3 regions of the Nicoliella sp. ESL1106 genome follow, and region 1 is predicted to be linked to each of the others. Evidence: riboswitches for the same ligand, from Rfam matches in the RefSeq annotation. Region 1 holds a riboswitch; each other region holds the start of a gene.
What was found. Region 1 has a riboswitch for thiamine pyrophosphate ahead of thiW (energy coupling factor transporter S component ThiW). Riboswitches for the same ligand answer to the same signal wherever they lie in the genome.
Positions count from the first base shown of each region.

Region 2: linked by a shared signal. The riboswitch ahead of thiS (sulfur carrier protein ThiS) and the one ahead of thiW (energy coupling factor transporter S component ThiW) in region 1 are both predicted to bind thiamine pyrophosphate.
Region 3: linked by a shared signal. The riboswitch ahead of ACSVI6_RS02585 (ECF transporter S component) and the one ahead of thiW (energy coupling factor transporter S component ThiW) in region 1 are both predicted to bind thiamine pyrophosphate.

Region 1 covers NZ_CP196341.1:82,766-86,051, reverse strand. Annotated here, with positions in the region: gene ACSVI6_RS07250 (M20/M25/M40 family metallo-hydrolase) at 1-180, shown strand, start outside; gene ACSVI6_RS07245 (deoxynucleoside kinase) at 581-1,210, shown strand; TPP riboswitch at 1,272-1,364, shown strand; gene thiW (energy coupling factor transporter S component ThiW) at 1,443-1,955, shown strand; gene ACSVI6_RS07235 (NosD domain-containing protein) at 2,033-3,286, opposite strand, start outside.
Region 2 covers NZ_CP196341.1:393,108-396,393, reverse strand. Annotated here, with positions in the region: gene ACSVI6_RS08535 (hydantoinase/carbamoylase family amidase) at 1-262, opposite strand, end outside; gene ACSVI6_RS08530 (thiazole synthase) at 271-1,038, opposite strand; gene thiF (sulfur carrier protein ThiS adenylyltransferase ThiF) at 1,040-1,702, opposite strand; gene thiS (sulfur carrier protein ThiS) at 1,705-1,902, opposite strand; TPP riboswitch at 1,951-2,045, opposite strand; TPP riboswitch at 2,127-2,220, opposite strand; gene ACSVI6_RS08515 (amino acid permease) at 2,367-3,286, opposite strand, start outside.
Region 3 covers NZ_CP196340.1:652,078-655,363, reverse strand. Annotated here, with positions in the region: gene ACSVI6_RS02595 (HAD family hydrolase) at 1-313, opposite strand, end outside; gene ACSVI6_RS02590 (D-alanyl-D-alanine carboxypeptidase family protein) at 406-1,422, opposite strand; TPP riboswitch at 1,597-1,688, shown strand; gene ACSVI6_RS02585 (ECF transporter S component) at 1,781-2,335, shown strand; gene ACSVI6_RS02580 (ABC transporter ATP-binding protein) at 2,439-3,286, shown strand, end outside.

The DNA.
Region 1 (3,286 bases):
ATGCAAATTTCAATGGGGACCGATGGCTCTCAATACAAGAAGCGCAACCCACATTTGGACCTAATTGTTTTAGGGCCCGGTAATAACACTGCGCACCAAGCAAATGAATGGATGGATCTAGATTCATATTATCGATTCATTAAATTATATTATGATATTGCTGTAGCATACTTAAAGTAGTTTATGATTGGAAGAAAGTAAATAAGATATGAATGAGATGGAAGCTAAACATCACGCTAACTTAATACTTAAGCGATTGCAACCTTGGTTCAAAGGTCTTTTTAATACTAGATATCGTTTAATTTTGGTAAATGATCAATATGATCGTTGCTATAATTTTTATATGGAAATTAGCCGAAATCAAACGCTTACTAGGGTGGTTCCACTTCATGAAATTGATGATTACGACATGAATGCGTTGTTTTTAATTTTAAGATTTTTAAATCAAGAGTGTCACCTGTCGATTGAGTTTCGTAATTTCACAGCTCAAGAGGTAATCATTTTGAAACACTACTTCCACTAGGATATTATTAAACTGATTTGATATAATGGAAATAACTATTTAATGGGGGTGATCTTAATGATTACATTAGCTGGTACAGTTGGTTCTGGTAAAACATCATTAGCGCAGAAGCTAGCAGAACATTTAGATACGGATGCTTTTTTGGAACCCGTTGAAAGTAATCCAATTTTACCAAAGTTTTATGCAAATCCAAAAAAGTATGGTTTTCTTTTACAAATTTATTTTTTGAATAAACGATTGGAAATGATTAAAAAGGCGCAGACTCATCATAACAATGTTTTAGATCGTTCAATTTATGAAGACTCCGTTTTTACAGATGTTAACTATAAATTGGGTAATATTAACTTAACTGAAAAGAACGTTTATGATAGCCTTTTGAACAATATGATGCAAGAAATACCAAATTCCAACCGTAAGAAAAAACCAGACTTATTGGTTTTCATTGATATTGATATTAATCACCAATTAGAGCATATTAAACGGCGGGGCCGTGAGTTTGAACAGGTTAATAATAATCAACATTTATTGGATTACTATCAAAAATTACAGTTAGCATATCAACGTTGGTATGATAGTTATCGTGAAAGTCCTAAAATGAAGATTAATGGTAATCGTTATGATTATGTTAATAATACTGATGATTTAACTGAAGTACTTAGACAGATCGAATATCACGTTGTTAAATAATTAGTTTTGACTAATTTTATGCATTATAGTAGTATTGATTACGTTATAATAATTTAAAGTATAAATATTAATGGGGTGCCGATTGTTGGCTGAGATTATACCCATGAACCTGATCCAGGTAATGCTGGCGATAGGGATTAATCATAATTCAACCATAATAATCTCTATCTATTTAGATAGGGATTTTTTATTTTGGGACACTATTATTTATTTATACACAGGAGGATGAAGAATGGGTCAACAAAATCGAATTCAAAAGGTAACGATTTTGGCAATTATGATTGCATTGGATTTTGTGCTATCACCGATTTTCAGAATTGAAGGGATGGCACCAATGTCTAGTGTCTTAAACGTTACTGCTGCAGTAATGATGGGGCCAGTTTATGCAACGGTTATGGCAGTCGTGTGTGCATTGATGAGAATGTTATTTTTAGGAATCCCACCATTAGCATTTACTGGGGCTGTCTTTGGAGCATTCTTAGCTGGAATATTGTACTTATATAAGCGTAATACCTGGATGGCAATTATTGGGGAAGTAATTGGCACTGGGTTAATTGGCTCGCTAGCATCATATCCAGTAATGGTTTGGTATACTGGTACACATAGTCAATTGTTTTGGTTTGTATTTACACCTCGCTTTTTTGGTGGGGCAATTTCAGGATCAATCATTGCATACTTGATTCTCCTTAAGTTAGTAAAAACAAATCAATTTAAAAGGATTCAACGGTTATTCTTCAAAAATTAATTGCATTAAAAATTAAAAGCGTAGCTATGTCATTCATAGCTACGCTTTTTTGATGCTATTTAATTTGGTGTCTACCATTAATTGCCAATTGGAATATTGACGTTGGTAGGGTTATTACCATTTTGAAATTCATCATTGTTAATTGAATATAGCACCTTGTTATTACTTGCATTTCCGTTGATAACAACCTTGGAGTTTGATGTAGCTCCGTCAATTGTATCTAATTTAATCGTGTTATTATTGCCCCCCATAATTAACTCACGGGTGGCCTCAGATTCTTGTTCTGAAGTGAGGTGATTTCCTTGAAGGACATTATTATTTCCTGAGATGTAAACATCCCCGATTTTTTTATCAAAGCCCTTTGGATTGTCCTTATCACCACGAATATAAATCGAGTTATTAGATAGGGTGTTATAGTTCCCAGTAATATAGATTGCCCGACTATAGTATGATTGAATGTTATTGTTTGAAATCATAACATGATCACCGTTATTAACTTCAACATTGGTGAATCCATCTGGATAAATGTTGTTATTGGAGATATTTGCAGCATATGGATTGTCTAATTTAACAGAAATACCACCAGGTTGAGCACCGATAAAGTTATTAACAATTTTAGCTTGCTGTGACGCTCCTAGCAATTGGACACCATTGGTCAACTCTGAAATCCAGTTATCTCTGATATCTGGAGTATCGGCACCACTTAAGGTAATTCCGTAGGTAGCGTTTTTCATTGCTATATCATGAATTTTTAACCCATCAGAATCTTGTGGACCGCTTATTAGCGTTTGAATGCTGTTAGGATTATTACTACCGATCATATTGAGATGGTCAATTTCGATTCCGCTTATTCGAGGTGACTTGTTAGCAACCCCAATTTGAATCCCCGTCGTGTTACCATCAGCGATGATTAATCGACTACCACCCCCTGTAACCAACGTACCGTTTTGAGAATCAACATTAGAACGTAATCCCGCATTGATTCCTTTGATGCGAACATGGTTACTATCAATAACTACTGGTGTTTTAAGATAAAAGTCACCATTTGGAATTAAAATGGTTCCACCAGAAGATGGCATCTGGGAAATAATCTTGTTAATGATTGCTCCAGAATCAGTATTGGTATCGCCGCTTTTAACGCCGTAATCAGTTAATTTGTAGTAAACATCAGATAGGGCATCTTTACCATTTTGACCAGTATCACCCTTTGGGCCTTGAGCACCAGTGTCACCCTTTGCTCCATTTGCTCCAGTATCTCCCTTTACTCCTGGAGTACTCGTCCCAGCAGCACCGGTGTCCCCCTTAGGACCTTGTAGACCAGTTGCACCGAT
Region 2 (3,286 bases), 310 kb from region 1:
CATCATACTTACCACCATGATCGACCGTATCCATATGGGAACCAACCGCAATCACCGAATCCGTTTGCCCGATGAAGTCTAAAAAGACGTTTCCAACCATGTCAACGGTCGCCTTAAAACCCAGTCGCTGTCCTAAGTGAATCAACCGAATTTGATTTTCAATCCAGTATTCATCATAAACCAATCGGTGTTGTCCTTCATCGGAATCAACAGTAAATTGATCTAACCAATCGTTTAAATTAAGCGTTCCTTTCATCACCATGACAGTGCCTACTTACTAACCCCAAGCAGTGGTGAAGAAGCAACCGCACCACTATTAACTACCCGTCCTGGCTTAGCAAGGTATGCTTTGCGCCCAGCTTCAACCGCTAGCTTAAATGCTTCTGACATTAATGGGATGTCGCCAGCAGTTGCCATTGAAGTATTCGCCATTACGGCATCAATTCCCATTTCCATGGCTTCAGCAGCTTGACTAGGCCGTCCAATTCCGGCATCAACAATCACTGGTACTTCGATTTCGTTGACCAAAATTTGAATTAGGTCCTTAGTGGCTAAGCCGCGGTTAGTCCCAATCGGTGCGCCTAATGGCATCACCGCTGATGCTCCAGCTTCAACTAACCGCTTTGCAGTGATTAAATCTGGTAAGAAGTATGGCATTACGGTAAAACCTTCATCAGCTAAAATGGAAGTCGCCTTGATCGTTTCTGCATTATCGGGCATTAAGTATTTTTTGTCTGGAATCACTTCTAGCTTAATGAAATCACTGCCGCTTAATTCGCGCGCGATTCGAGCCATCCGAATTGCTTCTTCGGCATTTTTACAACCAGAAGTATTCGGTAAGATAGTGACATTTTCTGGAATAAAGTTTAAGATATTTTCGGCTGCTGCTTCGGTTCTACGCAATGCCATTGTGATAATTTCAGCCTTGGCATTATGAACTGCAGCATCAATTAGGTCGTATGAATATTTACCTGAACCTAAGATAAACCGTGATGTAAAATGGTGTCCGTTAATTACTAAATCGTCTTTAATTGCCATGTTAAATTTCCTCCTTATTTTCAACCACTGGTAGTTGCATGAGTAATCTTAAAATTGCGTTTGCTTGATGACCGGCACAAATAATTACCCGTGGTGCCATCAATCCCTCTGATCCACTCGTCTGACCATCACCACTAATGTAGACGTTTGGGGATTGTTGTTTGGTTTGAATTTGATTTGCACCATGGACCCCCGCTAATCCGTTGCCCATTACTAATGGTTTATCTGGAAAAGCACTGGTCGCCCCATCGAGTAGCATCGCCTTGGCAGCAGGGTTATCAAAAGCTTCACAAATAATGTCACAGTCAGCAAAGAGTTGCTCAATATTTTCAGCACTGACCTTTGTTTTAATCGCATCCACTTTAATAAAGGGATTAAATTCTAATAAATTTTGCTTTAATGCAGTGACCTTTGGCATCCCAATTTGACTGAACTTGAACTGTTGGCGGTTCAAGTTGCTTAATTCCACATCGTCAAAATCGATTAGGGTCAAATGACCCACGCCTGAACGCGCCAATGCAATTGCAATGTTAGATCCTAACCCGCCTGAACCTGCAATCGTAACATGTGCATTCTTTAGGGCCTGATACGAGTTGTCAACATTGCGATCCTTCATCTGCATAAAAAAATCTTCAACACTGATTCCATCAATTTGAACCGTCATTGCTAACCACCTCCTACGAACGAAATTAATTCAACGTGATCATTTGGATTTAAAGTAATTCCATCGATTTCATTGCGATGGACGATTGATCCGTTTAATTCGACCACAACGTTATCTTGATGCTGAGCATATTGAGCCAATAAGAATGATAGCGGTTTTCCCGCCAATGCTTCCACTGGCTTTCCATTAATGGTTACCAAAGTAAAAACCTCCTTTCTAGACCCAAGAAAGGAGGTTTTTTAACGCACTAGTTAAGATTAAACCCCTTCCTTCGGTAGTATCAACTACATCAGGTTCAATGAGTATAATCTCAGCCAATTACTTGGCACCCCAGTGTTTAAATTATCATCACAATTGTAAATAAAAAACGGTTCCCCTAGTAAAACCCAGGAGAACCGTCCTAATTATTCGATAATTAATCAGCGATAAAAGAACTGCATCTCCCTTCGCTGGTATTAACCAAATCAGGTTCAATGGGTATGATCTCAGCCAATTGCTTGGCACCCCAGATACAATGTGATAAATATTTAATTTTGAACACCCATATATTAACACTAAGCTTAAAAATTTGTCAACAATAAAATTTTAAGCCTAGGACAGTTTGATAAAAAGCTAGCAACAAAAAATATCTTATTATCGAACGATAATAAGATATTTTTTAATATTATCCATTTATACTTGCTTCTGATTTTCTTTGGCTAATCAATACATATCCACCAAATCCAACTGCCCATACAATTGCAGCAATGGCACCTACAACATCATCGGGAATGAAGAATAAACTAGCGAAGATTACCAAAAAGAAAGCGATGGTGAGCGGACTGGTAACATTGTACCAAGGCGTTTTAAACCCATTTTCAATATAATCACTTGATTGACGATATTTCCGATGTGCAAGCATTGTTAATGCGTATACCAAGATATACATATCACTAGATGCACCAGTTACGATTGTAAAGACTGCTCCAGTCGCTGCACTAAGGCTCATAATTGGAGTGATCAATGCCAAACTAGCTGATAGTAAAATGGCAGCTGCCGGAACCCCAGAATTAGAGATTTTACCAAACTTTTCCTTCATGAAGCTGCCTTCCTTCGCTTCAGTCGCTAGTTGGTAAAAGTGACGCCCAGCTGAGAAGATACAGCTATTTAATGCCGAAGCAGCAGAAGTTAGAACCACAAAGTTGATCACAGCTGCAGCAGCTGGAATTCCAACCAATTGGAAAACTTGAACGAATGGACTTTTATCTGGTGAAAGCGAAGTCCATGGAATAATTCCCATAATTACCACCAATGCACCAATGTAGAATAGTAAGATGCGAAGTAAGGTTTCATTAACTGCCTTCTTGATCACGTGCCGTGGATCCTTTGCTTCACCAATCGTGATACTTACGAATTCAATTCCTTGAAAGGCGAAGAATACCATTGGAAACGCAGAAATAAAGTTAAATGAACCGTGGGGGAATAATGTCAAATTATTAGTAATGTTAGCAAGTGATGCATGACCAAGTGGCGTTGCGCTGTGTCTAAAGATCATAAAAATCCCGGTAACGATCAAAGCAACGATTGCGATAATTTTGATCATTG
Region 3 (3,286 bases), on a different replicon from region 1:
ATGCGGTATTAAAATCGCGTTGCGCTTGAAACCACTTTAGGGCTGATTTCCAAATTTCATAATCGATCACCGTTTCATCACGAACCACGCGATTCAAAACGGTCTCAGCACCCCCTTCGCAGATAAACGCTAAGGGAGCCTTTATCCCATGAAAAATCTGAATCATTTTGGCATACGGAGCTTCCGTCATAAAGCCCAGGTGTAGATTTTGCTTTGCCAAATTCATTAACTGTTTGGACAATCGAGATGCGTTAATTTCACCATCTGCGGATAAAAAATCACGATCAAGATCAGCCAAGATCAATTTAGTCATTTTGCAACCTCCCGAAAATAAAAAACTCACGTCTTAACCGTGAGTTTAATTTTAATTGTGATTATTATATCATTTTTGCAGATTTTTGACGATTAATTGTAAATGGATGAATTTTTATAAATGTACTTCATCAAATCACGTTGATCACTAAATTCATAAGGATCATTCAAAGTAATCGTAATCAAGCGGTGCTTCCCTGGTAGTTGGCCAGTTCCAACAAAACATAGCCCTGCAGCTGGAGTATAGCCGGTCTTTAAACCATCAACGCGCAGACTTGCATCATAGAAGGTCCGCCCCTTAAGCAGGTTGTTGTAGTTATATAGGTTTTGCCCCGCAACCTTGGCCGTACCCCTGCTAGCATCATTTAATACCTTTGGATAATAAGTTAAAACGTGTTGCGCAATTACTGCCAACGCCTTTGCACTTACCATGTTCCCAGCAGTGGCTCCACCAGAATACTTATAACCATAATGAACTAAATCATTATTTTCAAGTCCAGATGGTGAATTAAAGGTCGCAGAAATTCCCCATGCCCTTGCTTGTTTATTCATCATATTCACGAACTGACCATTTGAGCCAGCGACCCATTGTCCCAATGCAATCGTAGCTGCATTTGATGATTGGATCAGTGCTGCTTGATAGAGCTGTTTTACGGTATATTTACGACCAGCAACCAGCTTAAAGCCACCACCAACGTTATTATTGTAACTCATACTCCGTAAGCCAGCATTAGAAGTATCAACGACTTGATTCCAGCCATTCGTCTCCTGTGCTTTTCTAACCACCAGGTACAATGACATTAACTTGGCTGTGGATGCCACCTTCATTTTTTGATTAATGTTTTTAGCATAGATGACCTGTCCGTTCGTAGCATCGATCGCAATTGCAGCCGCTGCATTCTTCATCTTATAGTTTCCAGGAACAATATTATTAGTAGTGATTCCTGATGCACCATCGTCATAGTTATAATCATAATTATAATCAGCACTGACATTAACTGTTTTTGTCGAAACAACATCTAAAAATGGAGTAATTTCTGATGCTGATGCTAATCCGACAACAGCAGTTAATACAATTGCCATCTTTTTAAAATTCTTTTTAAGATCCATTTAACCAACCCTTCTCTGATTTCGATATCCTAAATAATAAGTTAACACCTTAGCACTTTATTAACAATTGATTATTGATAAATGTAAACGAAGTGTTATTTAAGATTTATGCCTGTAATATTCAAACTTGCATTTAAGAAAAAATTAAGTTATACTGTTCTAGTTAATTAAATAGATAGATGTTTGGGGTGCCTTTTTTGGCTGAGATGATACCCATTGAACCTGATCCAGTCCGTACTGGTGGAGGGAAACGTTTTATCAATGGTGTACATATTCCGAAGGGGACCTCAGTATTTGAGGTCCCTTTTTTCTGTCTATCTAAAATAATTGTTTAATTTATTGAAGGGAAGGATTTTCCATGTCTAAAAAATGGAGTCTTAGAAACATTATTTTAATTGCATTGATTGCAATTGTCTGTGGGGTTATTTTCTGGTTGACTAGTTTTATCTATAACGCATTAACACTAGTTTTAACACCAATTGGTCTTGCTCCCGCAGCAAACGATATTTCACTTGGTCTTTGGATCGTTGCTGGTCCATTAGCAGGGGCTATTTTCAGAATGCCTGGTGTTTCCATTTTCTCAGAAGTTGCCGGAGCCGTTGTTGAAATGTTCTTGGGTGACCAATGGGGAGTTATGAACGTTGTCTCAGGTTTAATTCAAGGTGCCGGAGCTGAATTAGGTTTTGCAGTTACTGGTTACAAGAAGTACGGCCACTTCCAATTATTGTTAGGTAGTATCTTCACTACCATCATTACTTTTACTTGGGATTGGTTCAAGAATGGATACAACGCATACGGTTTTGGAATGTTGATCTTCTTATTCATCGTTAGATTTATTTCAATCTGGGTATTTAGTGACCCAATTCCATTGGCCATCAAGAAGCTCCTAAACAGAAGCCACGCCATTGCATAATCATTTTAACGATTCAATGCTTCATAAATTTAAATGAATTTAAAGCACTTATAAAGCCAAGCTTGTAAGTGCTTTATTTTTAAATTACCAGGAGGAATTAACCATGACCACCGTTTCAGTTAGTCATTTTACATTTACCTACCAGCATCGCTCACAACCAGTATTAGAAGACGTGAACCTAACCTTTCCGAACGAAAAAATTAGCTTGATTGCTGGACCATCTGGAACTGGTAAATCGACGCTTTTAAAGTCAATTGCCGGTTTATATCCTGAGTTTGCCAATGGTGATTACACTGGTGAAATTAAAATTGGTGACAAGGAGATCAAAGACATTGCCCCTACTGACTTCAGCGGCTATGTGTCAATGATGTTTCAAAACCCCAATCAACAGTTTACGATGACGAACGTATATGATGAACTCCAATTTGCACTTGAGAATAGACAGTTAGATCCTAAAATCATCCCCCAACGAATCGATGATGCACTAGAATTCGTGAACATCACTAAGTTAAAGCACCGTGACTTGAACGCCCTATCCGGTGGTGAAAAGCAAAAGGTCGCCTTAGCCATCATCATCGCAATGGATTCCGACGTTATTTTATTGGACGAACCATTTGCGAGTCTAGATCGTCAATCGCGAAGTGATCTGCTATATCAATTGACCCGCTTACGTGATCAAAAGAATAAAACGATCATCTTAGTGGACCATGACCTTTCTGGTTACGACAACATTGTCGATACGTTCTTCTACCTGAAACCCAACCAATTTCAAATTCAACAGTTAAGTAATGCAGAGGTCCAAAAACTATTAGTACCATTTGATAATCAAGAGTTAGCGGCCGTCCACTTCCCGATTCCCGATAATAACGAACCAGCCGATCTGATCTTAAACAGTTGTGAACTAAAGCAAAACCAAGGCGTATTGCTAAAGGCTGACCAATTCAAATTTCC